2 regions of the Rhizobium sp. CFBP 13726 genome follow, and region 1 is predicted to be linked to the other one. Evidence: riboswitches for the same ligand, from Rfam matches in the RefSeq annotation. Region 1 holds a riboswitch; the other holds the start of a gene.
The links. Region 1 has a riboswitch for cobalamin ahead of IFT66_RS09745 (ABC transporter substrate-binding protein). Riboswitches for the same ligand answer to the same signal wherever they lie in the genome.
Positions count from the first base shown of each region.

Region 2: linked by a shared signal. The riboswitch ahead of IFT66_RS21105 (CbtB domain-containing protein) and the one ahead of IFT66_RS09745 (ABC transporter substrate-binding protein) in region 1 are both predicted to bind cobalamin.

Region 1 is NZ_JACYUU010000002.1:552,562-559,712, forward strand. Features, by position in the region: gene IFT66_RS09720 (ABC transporter permease) at 1-532, shown strand, start outside; gene IFT66_RS09725 (hypothetical protein) at 580-1,752, shown strand; gene IFT66_RS09730 (tetrahydrofolate dehydrogenase/cyclohydrolase catalytic domain-containing protein) at 1,755-2,615, shown strand; gene IFT66_RS09735 (ABC transporter ATP-binding protein) at 2,622-3,407, opposite strand; gene IFT66_RS09740 (iron chelate uptake ABC transporter family permease subunit) at 3,404-4,435, opposite strand; gene IFT66_RS09745 (ABC transporter substrate-binding protein) at 4,517-5,524, opposite strand; cobalamin riboswitch at 5,650-5,844, opposite strand; gene ftsZ (cell division protein FtsZ) at 6,138-7,133, shown strand.
Region 2 is NZ_JACYUU010000006.1:54,690-61,840, forward strand. Features, by position in the region: gene IFT66_RS21090 (cobyric acid synthase) at 1-839, opposite strand, end outside; gene cobO (cob(I)yrinic acid a,c-diamide adenosyltransferase) at 843-1,457, opposite strand; gene IFT66_RS21100 (CbtA family protein) at 1,454-2,218, opposite strand; gene IFT66_RS21105 (CbtB domain-containing protein) at 2,233-2,409, opposite strand; cobalamin riboswitch at 2,447-2,647, opposite strand; cobalamin riboswitch at 2,705-2,931, shown strand; gene IFT66_RS21110 (DUF1636 family protein) at 3,034-3,462, shown strand; gene cobW (cobalamin biosynthesis protein CobW) at 3,459-4,496, shown strand; gene cobN (cobaltochelatase subunit CobN) at 4,518-7,151, shown strand, end outside.

The sequences.
Region 1 (7,151 bases):
GTTCCGCGTCTATGCGCTGGAAAAGGCAGTTTTCCCCTACCTCGTGGCGCTGCAGTCGATCCCGATCATGGCGATCATTCCGCTGATCCAGAGCGCGCTCGGCTTCGGCTTTCTGCCCAAGGTGCTGATCGTCGCGCTGTTCACCTTCTTCGCTATCCCGACAACGCTGCTGCTCGGCCTCAAAAGCGTCGACCGCAATATTCTCGAATTGTTCAAGCTGCAGAATGCCTCCTGGTGGGTGATGCTGCGCAAGGCCGCGCTGCCGTCTGCGGCACCGACGCTGTTTGCGGGCCTGCGGATTTCCGGAAGCCTCGCCGTCATCGCCGCGATCGTTTCGGAACTGTTCTTCCTGTCCGGCAAGGGAGGTCTCGGTCAGCTGCTGATGAACGCCAAGATCGATTTCAAATACGAGCAGATGTATGCCGCGCTGATCGTCGCCTCTGCCCTGTCGATCACCGTCTACCTGACCTTCAACTGGCTCGGGAACCGGCTGTTTGCGCATTGGCACGAATCGAGCGACAGGCAACGCTGACACCGCCGCTGAACTGACCTAGAAAAAAAGCAATCAGGGGAAAAAAAATGACAAATAAACTGACTGCCACACTGACCACCGCAGTGGCGATCACCACGTTCGCAACGGCTTTGTCTACAGCAAACAGTGCGACTGCCGGCGAGTTCGCCAAGGGCCGCTACACGACGCCGCTTGCCGATGTCTGCCCCAGCCCGTTCATCATCCAGAAAGACTGGCTGGCCCAGGCCGAGCAAGGTCCGCTCTATCAGCTGATCGGCTCGGGCGGAGAGATGACGTCGGGCCAGTATACCGGGCCCCTCGGCGCGACCGGCATCGAGCTGACCATCCTCGAAGGGGGCGGCGGGCTTGGCATGGGCGACGGCGAGACCGCCTACTCAGCGCTCTACATGGGCAATTCCAAGGCAGGCGTCACGCCGCATCTCGGCTATCAGGAACTGGACAACGCCTTCATCTTCTCTAAGCGCTTCCCCGTGGTCGGCGTCATGGCACCGCTCGACATCGCCCCGACGGTTCTCCTGTGGGACAAGGCCACCTACCCTGACGGCTTCAAGTCGATCGCCGATCTCAAGACCTTTGCGGAAAGCGGCAAGGGCAAGATCTACGTCTCGACCATCAAGCGCACCTTCGGCCTCTACCTCGTCGAGCAGGGCGTCCCCGCGGATGTGTTCGTCGAGGGCTATCGCGGCGACGGCGAGAATTTCGTCACCAACAACGGCACATGGCTGAACCAGGGTTTTGTCACCAGCGAAGTCTACAAGTTCGAGCACGGCAACAACTGGGGCAAGCCGATCGGCTACCTCAACATGAACGACCTCGGCTATCGCAACTACACCGGCATGCTCTCCGTCGCGACGGCTAGAATGGAAGAGCTTGCACCGTGCCTCGCAAAGCTCGTCCCGCTTCTGCAGCAAGCAACTGCCGACTATGCCAGGGATCCGGCCGAGGCAAACAAGGTGATCGTCGACTTCAACGCTGCCGGTCACGCTGCCAGCTGGTGGAAGACCGCGCCGGAGCTGATGGCCTATGCCGCAAAGACGATGGTCGACACCGGCATTATCGGCAACGGCCCCAACGCGACGATCGGCGATTTCGACATGGACCGTGTCGCCGAGATGCTCAAACTGGTGAAGCCCCGTTTCGACGAGCGCGCCGATCCGGATGTGAAGCCGGATCAGGTCGTCACCAACCGCTTCATCGATCCCTCGATCGGTCTGAAATGAGCGTGACCCTGCCGAGAATGACCGCAACACTGCTGGATGGCGAAGCCCTTGCCGCCCGGCTGCGGCGCGAGATGGCAGCAGAGGTTGCCGGTCTTCGCGCGCGCGGCATTGCGCCGAAGATGGTGACGGTGCTGGTGGGAGACGATCCGGCCAGCGCCACCTATATCGGTCGCAAGCACGCAGACTGCGCCGAAGTCGGTATCGAAGCGATCGACCTGCGCCTTCCCTCGGATACGACCACCGAAGCCCTGCTCGAACGGATTGCCGCCGTCAATGCCGACCCCGCCATTTACGGGCAGATGGTGCAACTGCCGCTGCCGCCTGACATCGACGAGACGAAGGTGATGACCGCCGTGTCGCCGGCCAAGGATATCGACGGCCTGCATCCGCAAAACCTCGGCCTCCTTCTGGCGGGAAAGCCGGGCCTCCTGCCCTGTACCCCGGCCGCCATCCTCGCGCTTTTGCAGGGCAATGCCGTTCCGCTTGCCGGCCGCCGGGTGGCCATCATCGGCCGCGGCCAGCTCGTCGGGCGCCCGCTCGCCATGCTCCTCTCGGCCAAGGGAATCGATGCGACGGTGACCCTGCTGCATAGCGGCTCGCGGGATATCGCCGAGGACGTCAGGCGCGCCGATATCGTCATCGCCGCCCTTGGCCAACCCGGTTTCGTCACCGCAGACATGGTCAAGCCCGGTGCCGCCGTCGTCGGCGTCGGCATCAGCTACGGCACCGATGGATCGATGATCTCGGATGTGGCAGCCGATGTCGCTGAGGTCGCAGGCTGGGTGACACCGCCGCACGGTTCGGTTGGCGCGCTCACGCGTGCGATGCTCTTGCGCAACCTCCTGCAGATCGCCGCCGCCTAGACTGGCTCACATCAGGAACTGGATATGCAGCCGGCCGTGATGCGGTGATGTCGAAACATGGGCTTCAACGCCGAACACGTCGGCGATCATCTGCTCGGTCAGAATATCGGTAGGCGAACCGCAGGCGACCAGCCGTCCCTCCGAAAGCACGGCGATCACATCGCAGAACCGGGCGGCGAGGTTGAGATCGTGGATCGCGACGACCGTCGTCAGCGGCAGCTCCGAGACGAGCCGCAGGATGTCGATCTGGTGCTGGATGTCGAGATGGTTGGTGGGTTCGTCGAGGATCAGCACCGACGGCGACTGTGCGAGCGCCCGGGCCAACTGCACGCGCTGACGCTCTCCCCCCGACAGCGTATGCCAGAACTGCTCGCAGCGATCATCCAGCCCGACGCGCACCAAGGCTTCGGTCACGATCCGGTCGTCCTCTTGCGTCCACGGCGACAGCGCCGACCGGTATGGCGTGCGTCCAAGCCGGACCACGTCGATGACGGTGACATTTGCTTCGGTTGCCGAATGCTGTTCGACAACGGAAACGCGCCGGGCGAGCTCGCGTCGTGCGAAACCGCTCATCGGCTTTCCGTCGAGCGTGACCTTGCCGGCGGCGGGCGCCCTCAGACCCGCCAGCAGTCGGATCAGTGACGACTTGCCGGAACCATTAGGCCCGATCAACCCGAGCGTCCGGCCCTCATCGACCGAAACCGTCACTTCATCGACGATCACCTTGCGCCCGGCAAGCCACCGGACGGCGGTTGCGGCCAAGACCGGGGCGGAGACGGGATCGGTTGTCATGCGACCCTCCTTGCCCGGTAGAGAATGACGCAGAAGAAGGGAACGCCGACCAGCGCCGTCACCACCCCGATCGGCAGGATCTGCGGTGCGATAACGATGCGCGACACGATATCGGCGAGCACCATGAACAACGCTCCGATCAGCGCACAGGCTGGCAGAAGCCGGATATGGCCGGGACCGACGATAAACCGGGCCGCATGCGGGATGACCAGCCCGACAAAGCCGATCGCACCCACCATGCTGACGATCGTCGCCGTCATCAGCGCCGTGACGAGCAGCAGCACCACGCGGACCCGCCGGACGGCGATGCCGAGCGAACGGGCCGCATCCTCGCCGAAGGTAAACGCATCGAGCGCTCGCGCATGCCAGATGCAGACGATGAGCCCGATGGTGACGACCGATGCAGCCAGCGTCACCTCCGGCCAGCGGACGCCGGCAAGGCTGCCGAGCAGCCAGAACATCACGCTGCGCGCCTGTTCGGCATTGGCAGAGGTCGAGACAATGTAGGAGGTGAGCGCATTGAACAATTGCGAGGCGGCAACCCCGGCAAGAATGGTCCGGTCCGCCGTCTGGCGTCCGCTCGACAGCATCACCACGAAGACAAAGGCGATCAGCGCGCCGACAAAGGCTCCGGCGGAAAGCGAGATCGCGCCCGCGCCAAACCCGAGCAGCATGACGCTGACCGCACCGGTCGATGCTCCAGCCGAAATGCCGAGAACATAGGGTTCGGCCAGCGAGTTCCGCAGCAGCGACTGCAGGATCGCCCCCGACAGCGCCAGTCCGGCGCCGCAAAACGCCGCGACCAGCGACCGTGACAGGCGATAATCCCAGATCACCGCTTCCTGGATGCGCGGCAGTGCCATGGCGGTCAGACCGAGCCGGTTCGTCACCGCCGCAATCGTCGTCTCCATGGGAATGGTCATCTCACCGATCGCCACACCGGCGACGATGGCGACGAGAAGCGCTGAGAGCACCAGGAACACGCCTGCGGCACCTAGCGCCCAACGTCCGATACGGGATCGCGTCACTTGGGGCGCCTGGGCAGGTCGGGCAAATTCGCCTCATCGACGATGGCGGAAAAAGGGAAAGATATCATCTCCCGCCGCACCCTAGTTCGCAAGGCCGAAGGACTGGATGTCCCGGGCGAGTGTCTCGATGCCCTCGATCGTGCGGATCGTCGGGTTCATCGACTGGGCGTCCATCATCACGAAACGTCTGTTTTTCACAGCGTCCAGCTGGCTGACGACGGGATCGGTTTCGAGGAACTTGATCTTCACGGCCGGATCATCCGCGGCATAGCGGCGACGGTCCATGGTGGCGACGACGATGACGGAGGGGTTGGCCTCAGCAATCGTTTCCCAGCCCACCAGCGGCCATTCTTCTTCCGTCGTCACCACATTGCGGGCGCCGATCGTTTGAAGGATGTAGGCCGGTGCGCTGTTCTTGCCGGCGATAAAGGCATCGCCCTTGGTTTCCTTGCTGGAATACCAGAAGACGATCGGCAGGTTCTTCGTCTCCGCGCCCTTGATCGATGCGACGGCTGCGGCTTCGCGCCGTTTCAGGTCTGCGATCAGGGCGGTACCCTTATCCTCGACATCGAAGATCTTCGAAAGCTCTGAAATTTCGCGGTAGATCAGGTCCATCTTGAACAGTTCGTTGCGAACGCCATCCCCGCCATCGACATTGGTCTTCGCGACGCAATCGGCGGGCGAGACATAGGTGTTGATGCCGAGATCGGAAAACTGCTCGCGCTTGCCGACGGATCCCATCGGCCCGACATGCCACTCGAACTCCGCAGCGACCAGATCCGGTTCGAGACTGACGACCGATTCAAAGCTCGGGTCGTTGTCGGCAAGCCGTTTGATCTTCGCATCAACTCCGGCATAGGGCAAAAGCACCGGCCCGACCCAGACGGCAGTGCCCGCCACCTTCTCGGCCAACCCGAGCGAATAAAGCACTTCGGTCATGCCCTGACCGATCGAAACGATCTTCTCGGGCGCTTTTTCGAACGTGACGGGGCGGCCGCAATTCTCGATCGTCAGCGGGTAGCTGGTCGGCGCGGCAAAGGCGAATGTGGGAAGTGCCGCAACTAAGGCGGCGATAAGCCCTGACTTCATGTCCTGTCCTTTGGTGATCGGAAAAAAGGGCAGGACGAGGCCGCAGAACGGCTCGACGTCGACATGGCGCACGAGCGCATTGCTTGCGTCATAATCATCTCCCTGCCGGAACCCCTCGTCCGGTGTTGGTTGTCCATGCCACGGCAGGTCTCCTGACTTGCGGCTCGAACGCCTTCCATCGCCTTCCCGATCGGATGATCAGTGGTATCGATGGCTGGCTCGCCGCTTACAGTTGCGAGGGCAGTCGCGGACTTGGCCCGAAAGCCTCACCGCATTCCCTTTTCATCTGCGATTGCAGAACCGTAGCGCCCCAACTGATAGGGAACACGCCGATGCTTGTCCAGAGCGATCCCCGCGCGATCTCTGCCGTTGCCGAATGTAATAATATAACATACCAATTTACGCAACGGTCTATTTTGGATTGGTCGCGACCGTCGTGAGGCGCTCAATTCAGGGATGCTGTACATTAAATTGCGATGACATCGCCCTCACCCTACTCCTGCCTCTTTGGCCTGACAGCGCTCTGGTCTATGACCTTGCGGACAGATAGCCTGCGGGGCGATTCGCCGTCCTTCTGGTATGGGACGACCGGAAGGAGCTGAAGGAGACGAAGATGACGGATATTAAGAGCGGCTTGACCGAATTGAAACCGCAGATAACCGTGATCGGTGTCGGAGGCGGTGGCGGTAACGCGATCAACAACATGATCACGGAAAATCTCCACGGCGTGGAATTCATCGCCGCCAATACGGATGCCCAGGTTCTGGCAACATCCAAGGCGTCGCGCCGAATCCAGCTGGGTGCGCAGGTGACCGAAGGTCTCGGTGCTGGCTCGCTGCCGGATATCGGCCGCGCGGCCGCCGAAGAGTCGATCGACGAGATCATGGATCATCTCGCCGGCTCGCACATGTGCTTCGTCACCGCCGGCATGGGCGGTGGAACTGGAACCGGCGCTGCGCCAGCGATTGCACGCGCAGCACGCTCTGCCGGCATCCTGACGGTCGCGGTTGTCACAAAACCCTTCTCGTTCGAAGGGCATCGCCGCATGAAGACGGCCAACGAGGGTATCGAAGCCCTGCGTGAAGCCGCCGATACGGTCATCGTCATTCCGAACCAGAACCTGTTTCGCATTGCCGACGCCAAGACCAGCTTCGCCGACGCCTTCATGATCGCGGACCGCGTGCTTTTTTCGGGCGTCAGCTGCATCACCGACCTGATCGTCAAGGAAGGCCTGATCAACCTCGACTTCGCCGACGTGAAATCGGTGATGAAGGGCATGGGTCGTGCGATGATGGGAACCGGCGAGGCATCCGGCGATGGCCGCGCGCTGATCGCCGCCGAAGCCGCAATCGCCAATCCGCTGCTCGACGACATCTCGATGAAGGGCGCCAAGGGCGTGCTCATCTCGATCTCAGGCGGTACCGACATGACACTGTTCGAAGTCGATGAAGCTGCGAGCCGCATCCGTGACGAAGTCGAAGCCGAGGCCGACATCGTCGTCGGCGCGATCTTCGACAAGAACCTCGACGGCAAGTTCCGCGTGTCGGTCGTCGCAACCGGCCTCAACGGCAACCAGCAGGGCTCTTCGTCCTCTACTGCGCAGTACTAAGACCAGACTCAGCCAATA
Region 2 (7,151 bases), on a different contig from region 1:
TCGACATCCGGCTCCGCTTCCAGCGGATCGAGATCATCAAAATTGGAAATATGCGGCAGGATCGGCACTGCGATACGCATCTTCGCGCCGGGCTTGCGCGCAAACGACTGGGTCAGGCCGAGCGCATCTTCTGCCGGCAGGAGAGCCGCATCGGCGAAATGCGGCAAGAGGCCGATCGATTGCCAGCCGGTAAACGCACCGATTATCCGCATGCCCTCGGCAAACAATGCCGGATCGCCGCGAAAGCGGTTGACGATAAAGCCGTGGATCATGGCCGCGTCGTCGTCATCGATGACGAGTTTCGTGCCGGCGAGGCTGGCAATCACGCCGCCCCGGTCGATATCGCCGATCAGAACCACCGGCACATCGGCAGCGCAGGCAAAACCCATATTGGCAATGTCGTTCTGGCGAAGGTTGATTTCGGACGCGCTGCCAGCCCCTTCGACCAGAACCAGGTCCGCCCTGGCTTTCAGGATCTCGAAGCTCTCAAGCACCCGCGAAAGCAGCCTCGGCTTCACAAGCTGGTATTCGGCCGCCTTGGCATTGCCCTCGACCCTTCCCTGCACCACCACCTGGGCGCCGACTTCGCTCTGGGGCTTCAAGAGAACCGGATTCATATGGACGCTGAGCGGCACGCCGGCAGCCCTTGCCTGCAGTGCCTGCGCCCGGCCGATTTCGCCGCCATCGGCGGTGACCGCGGCATTGTTGGACATGTTCTGCGGCTTGAAGGGCAGGACACTTAAGCCACGCAGCGTGAAGACGCGGGCAAGCCCGGCAACGACCAGCGACTTGCCCACATCCGAGCCTGTCCCCTGAAACATGAGAGCGCGAGCCACCACCCGTCAGAACTCGATGCCGGCCTGGGCTTTGACACCGGCCTTGAAGTGATGCTTGACGAGCGTCATCTCGGTCACCAGATCCGCCGCCTCGATCAGAGCCGGTTTTGCATTACGGCCGGTGACGACCACGTGCAGATCCGCCCGGCGCGCCTGTAACTGGGCGACGACCTTGTCGAGATCGAGATAATCGTAACGCAGGGCGATATTGAGTTCGTCGAGAATGACGAGGCCGATCGTTTCGTCGGCCATCAGTTCGAGTGCCATGCCCCAGGCCTTCTCGGCAGCGGCGATGTCACGCTTGAGATCCTGGGTTTCCCAGGTAAAGCCCTCGCCCATCGTGTGCCAGGCGATGCGGTCGCCGAACACCGCAAGCGCTGGCTGCTCGCCGGTCGACCAAGCGCCCTTGATGAACTGCACGATCCCGACGCGCCGGTTGTGGCCAAGCGTGCGCAAAGCCAGCCCGAAGGCCGCCGTCGATTTGCCCTTGCCGGAGCCGGTATGAACCATGAGGAGACCCTTCTCGACGGTCTTCTCCGCGACTTCCGCATCCTGAACCGCCTTGCGGTTCTCCATCTTGGCGCGGTGGCGCTGCTCGGTGGTCTGATCGATTTCCTTCAACGGACTGCAAGCTCCTTGGACGTGGTCGAAATCGCCTCGCCGGCACGGAAACGCTCGCGGAGGACGCCGCAAAGCGCCCCGAGAGCGGCCCAGAAGACGAGGTTCGTCGCGTAGACGGCATTGACGAACCGCGCATGCAGTTCGATCGGCACCGCGGTGTCATGGGTCGGCGGCAGCGGTGCACCGATGATGTGCGGAGCAACCAGCAGGACGATCGCCAGAGCCGCAAGAAGGGCGGAACGGGTATAGGCAAGCAGCCCGAGGGCCAGGGCGGTGCAGACTGCCGTCGCGATCCACCAGATCTGCCGCGGTCCGAGTTCGGCGACGGGCATGCCGGGAAGTTCCGGCGGCAGACCGAGGCCGGGTGCGAGGCTGACGGTGAGGAAGCCAGCAATGCCGAACATCAACCCGCCGCGCCATCCGCCAAACCCGCCGAGTGCTTCGGCAATGGCGATGGCAACCAGCGCAAAACCGATGGCAGAGAGCGCATTGGCGGCAGTCGTGTAGGCAAAGCGCTCGATCCCATCGGCCGGCGCCCATGCCTCTTCGGCATGATCATGCTGAGCGGCAGTTGGTGCTGGAACGCTGGCGGTTGGAGCGGCAGCATGGCTATGTCCGGCACCGTTGCTGCCGGCATGTTCATACGTCTCTGCCGCGATGATAAGCGGCACGACCGAAAAGCTCTGCATCACGGTCATCAGGAGCCCGGACAAAAGCCCTGCGATCACCGCCGTGAGGACGATGTTTCGAAACAGCGACATTTAAGGAATTCCTCTTAGTGGCAGGGAAAGGCCAGCGAGTGTCGCGTATCGTGAGCCGCATTGTGCACAGCCTCGATATGCGAAAAGCCGACAAAGCCGACGATGAACAGGCCGAGTATGGCTGTCATGCCAAGAGGAATGATTTTCGATGCGGAAACGCTGGCTGCACCGGCAGCAGAGTTCGTAACCATGGACGTCGTCTTTCTGCCCTCCACCCGAGGACTTTCACTGTGCCTATCGTCTCCGGCAGGTCTCCTGGCTCGCGGATCGAACGCCTCTGACCCGCCTTCCCGGATGTCTCCAGTGGCATGTTGAGCAGAGACTTTCCGCTTACAGTTGCGGGGGCAGCCGCGGGTTTGACGCCAAGATGTCGTCGCACCGCATTCCCTTCGATGAGCCCTCTCGGGCACCAAAGACGTGATCACTATAGACGGTTTCCCCATACGGGCAATCGCCTTTGCGACATTGACACTGCCCTGCGACAAGGCTTAGGTGACTGCGATACGGTCCCTTGCCGGCAACGGTAGGGGCTAAGAGAGAATGCGGTGCGAGCCCGGGATCATCTTTAAGATCCCATGGTTCAATGCCGCGGCTGCCCCCGCAACTGTAAGCGGCGAGCCATCCTGCCACGAAAGCCACTGGAGAAATCCGGGAAGGCAGGCGGATGGTGACGACCCGCGAGCCAGGAGACCTGCCGTTCGAAAACGTGCCTTTCCGGGCGGGGTGCTCCGGAAAAGCTTCTTTCACTCTGCAGGATAGGCTTGCCTTCCTGTCGTGCACCCCGATGTTATTGACTTGGGCGGTAGTGCGACACGATGGTGATTGACGAACGAAAAGACGAGCGCGACGCGTCCGTAGACGGCCTTGCCGGCGAGCCGGATGTGACGATTTTCGTCTGCACCAATTGTCGCGAGGCTTCCAATAGCGAAGCGCGCCCGGGCATCGGCCTGATGGCGGCACTTCGCGAGGCGGCCGCCGGCAAACCGCTCTCCATCAAACCCGTCACCTGCCTTGCCAACTGCGAAAAAGGCCCAAGTGCTGCCTTCAACCATCGCTCCGGCTGGTCCTATGTCTTTGGTCATCTGTCGCTCGACACGGTCGAGGACATCCTGGTCGGCGCGATGATGCTGGCTGACGACGAGCGCGGTCTACTTCCCCTTCGCGGCCGCCCCATGTGCCTTCGCGGCAAGGGCATGACGGCCCGCATTCCCCCATTCCAGCACCACGAGGACCTGCCTTCATGAGCGTTTCATTCGACCGCGTTCCCTGCACCGTCATCACCGGGTTTCTCGGTGCCGGCAAGACCACGCTGATCCGTCACCTGATCGAAAACCTCAAGGGCAAGCGGCTCGCGATCATCGTCAACGAGTTCGGCGATGTTGGCATCGATGGCGACGTGTTGAAGAGCTGCGGCATCGAAAGCTGCCCAGATGACAACATCATCGAACTTGCCAACGGCTGCATCTGCTGCACCGTCGCCGACGATTTCGTTCCGGCGATCGACCAGATCCTGGCCCGCGAACCGCGCGTCGATCATATCCTGATCGAAACCTCCGGCCTTGCCCTGCCGAAGCCGCTCGTCCAGGCCTTTCAGTGGCCGGACGTGAAGGCCCGCGTCACCGTGGATGCCGTCATTGCCGTGGTGGATGGTCTGGCTCTCGCGCAAGGTCGCGTTGCCGACGATCACGAAGCGCTGGAAGCGCAGCGCAGCCAGGACAGCTCGATCGACCACGACGATCCGGTCGAGGAAGTGTTCGAGGACCAGATCGCCTGCGCCGACATGATTGTGCTGACCAAGACCGACCTTCTCGACCAGGCATCGCTTGCCGCCGCCAAGGGCCGTGTCCAGGCGCATCTGCCACGGGCGGTGAAGATCGTGCCGGCCGCAAACGGCGCCGTCGATCCGAGCGTGCTGATCGGTCTCGGTCTTGCCGTCGAGGACGATATCGAAAACCGCAAGACCCATCACGATGATGAGCTTGACCACGATCACGACGATTTCGACAGTTTCGTCATCGATATTCCAGCCGTTGCCGATGCGGACGAGCTCGCTGCCCGCATTTCCGCCACGGCGGAAGCGGAAAACGTTTTGCGCATCAAGGGTTTTGTCGACGTTGCGAACAAGCCGATGCGCCTTCAGGTGCAGGCGGTCGGTTCACGCGTGAACCACTATTTCGACCGCGCCTGGGGCCCCGGCGAGAGCCGTCAGAGCCGCCTCGTGGTGATCGGCGAAAAAGGCATAGACCGGGCTGCGATCGAAAAGATGCTGACGGCATAAGAGGGCTGTAGAAGGAAAAGGATGCATATTCTCGCCACCACCTCGTCGTCGCTCGACGACCTGATCGAGCCGGTCGACCTCAACCAGTCGCCGGCGGATGTGGTGGTGCTGTCTTTTTCCGGCAGTGACCTCAACGGCATCGCAGCGGGTTGGAGTAATGGCAAGGCGAGCCTCTGCCTTACCAATATCTCCGACCTGCGCCATCCGATGTCCGTCGATCTCTGGCTCGAAAAGACCGCGGCCCATGCGCGCTTCATCCTCGTGCGCATTCTAGGCGGCTACGATCGCTGGGCCTATGGCGCCGATCAGTTGTCGCGGCTGGCGAAGCGCAAGAAGATCCCGCTCGCAATGCTGCCGGGCGAATGCAGCATCAGCGATGACCGCCTGGCCGCTGCCTCGACCGTGCCCGATGCAACGCTGATGGACGTTCTCGCCTTCTTCCGCGAAGGCGGGCCGGACAATATGCAGCTTCTGGCGCGCCGCCTGGATGCGCTGGCAAGCGGCGATACGCAAAGCTTGCCAACCGCGACGCCGATGCCGAAACGGGGCTTCTACAAGCCCGGCCACGGCATCTCGACCGCAGATGAGCTTACTGCTGGCTTCCCGCCCGATGCGCAGCGGCTGCCGATCCTGTTCTACCGCTCCACCTTGCTTGCCAATGATGCGGCCCCGATCGACGCGATGTACGAGGCGCTGGCCGCCCGCGGGTTCGCACCGATGCCGATGTTCGTCGGCGGCCTGAAGGATGCGGACACCATCGGCTTTGTCGAACAAGCGATCGCAGAGCTCGATCCGGCCGCCATTCTCACCACGACCGCCTTTGCAAGTGCGACCGACGACAACGGCGACACGATTTTCGACCGCTCAGGGATTCCCGTCTTCCAGCTGGTCACCGCAACGACACGGCGGGACGGATGGATGGAAGGCCGCCGCGGCCTCAACCCTTCCGACCTTGCCATGCATGTCGTGCTGCCGGAACTGGATGGCCGCATCCTTGCCGGCGCGATCTCGTTCAAGGCAGGCGACAAGACGGCCGATCTCGTCAACCAGCCCGAACCGGACCGTATCGAACACTTCGCAGACCGGATCGCCGCCTTCCTGGCGATGAAGACCGTGTCCCGGGCGAAGCGGAAACTCGTCGTCCTGATGCCGGATTATCCGAGTGCGCCGGGCCGCACCGGTTATGCCGTCGGTCTGGATGTACCGCAAAGCGTTCTCACGATCCTCAGCACGCTATCGACAGCCGGCTATTCGATTTCCGATATCCCGCAAACTCCGCGCGCGCTTCTGGATCTCCTGGCCGCCAGGACGGCGCAATATCCACTTGCCACCTACAGCCCTTCAAGCGGAATCGATTCCGCCTGGGGCGAACCGGCCATGGACGCGGATCTGGAAGACGGTGCCTATCGTTTCCGCGCCGCGCAGTTCGGGAACGTGACGGTAGCGCTTGCGCCGGACCGAGGCCGCGATGCCGACCGGCGCACTGACTATCACAGCCCCGACCTGCCGCCGCGCCATGCCCTTCATGCCTTCGGTCAATGGATGCGCAGTGCCGTGGGTGCCCATGCGATCGTTCATGTCGGCGCCCATGGCACGCTGGAATGGCTGCCTGGGAAAACCGTGGCGCTGTCAAAAGACTGCTTCCCGGAACTTGTGACCGGCGGCCTGCCGGTCATCTATCCCTTCATCGTGTCCAATCCCGGCGAGGCGGCGGTTGCCAAGCGGCGCATTTCCGCAGTGACCATCGGCCACCTGCCGCCGGTTCTGACAGGCGCAGGCCTTTCGGACGAGCAGACGAAACTCGAGCTGCTGGTCGATGAGTACGCGCAGGCCGACGGGCTGGACAGGCGCCGCCGCGACAGGCTGGCGAAACTGATCGTCGAGACTGCCGGCGACTGCGGACTGGCATCCGAGGCCGGCATAACCGGTGATGACGACCCCGACACGGCGCTCAGCCGCATCGACGCGTTTCTCTGCGATCTCAAGGACTTCGCCATCAAGGACGGCCAGCACGTGTTCGGCGAAATCGCCGACGGTGACGACGATCCGCTGCGGATCGCCAGTGCCGGAACCGAAATGCAGGCGCTGCTCGATGCTCTCGATGGCCGGCATATCCGCCCCGGTCCGTCGGGCGCACCATCACGGGGCCGCCGCGATGTGATGCCGACGGGCCGCAATCTTTACGCCAGCGATCCGCGCACCCTGCCGACCCCGACCGCGTTCGAGCTCGGCAAGCGCGCCGCCGACGAGATTTTGCGCAGATACCTGCAGGACCATGGCGACTGGCCGAAAAGCCTCGTCTTCGACCTCTGGGGCAGCGCTTCGCTTCGAAGCGGCGGCGAGGAAGTGGCGCAGGTTCTGGCGCTGATGGGTGCCAGACCCGTCCAGGACGCCGCAACCGGCCGCGTCACCGGTATCGAGGTTCTGGCGCCTGCAACGCTTGGACGCCCGCGTATCGATGTGAGCCTTCGAATTTCCGGCCTGTTCCGCGACATGTTTCCGGCACTGATCGCGCTTCTTGATGCCGCCATGCGGGCGATTGCCGCGCGTGAGGAAGCACCGGGCGACAATCCGCTGGCAGAGGATGCGCAGACGCTCGGCCATGTGCCCCCGCGCATCTTCGGCTCGGCCCCCGGTACCTACGGTTCCGGCATC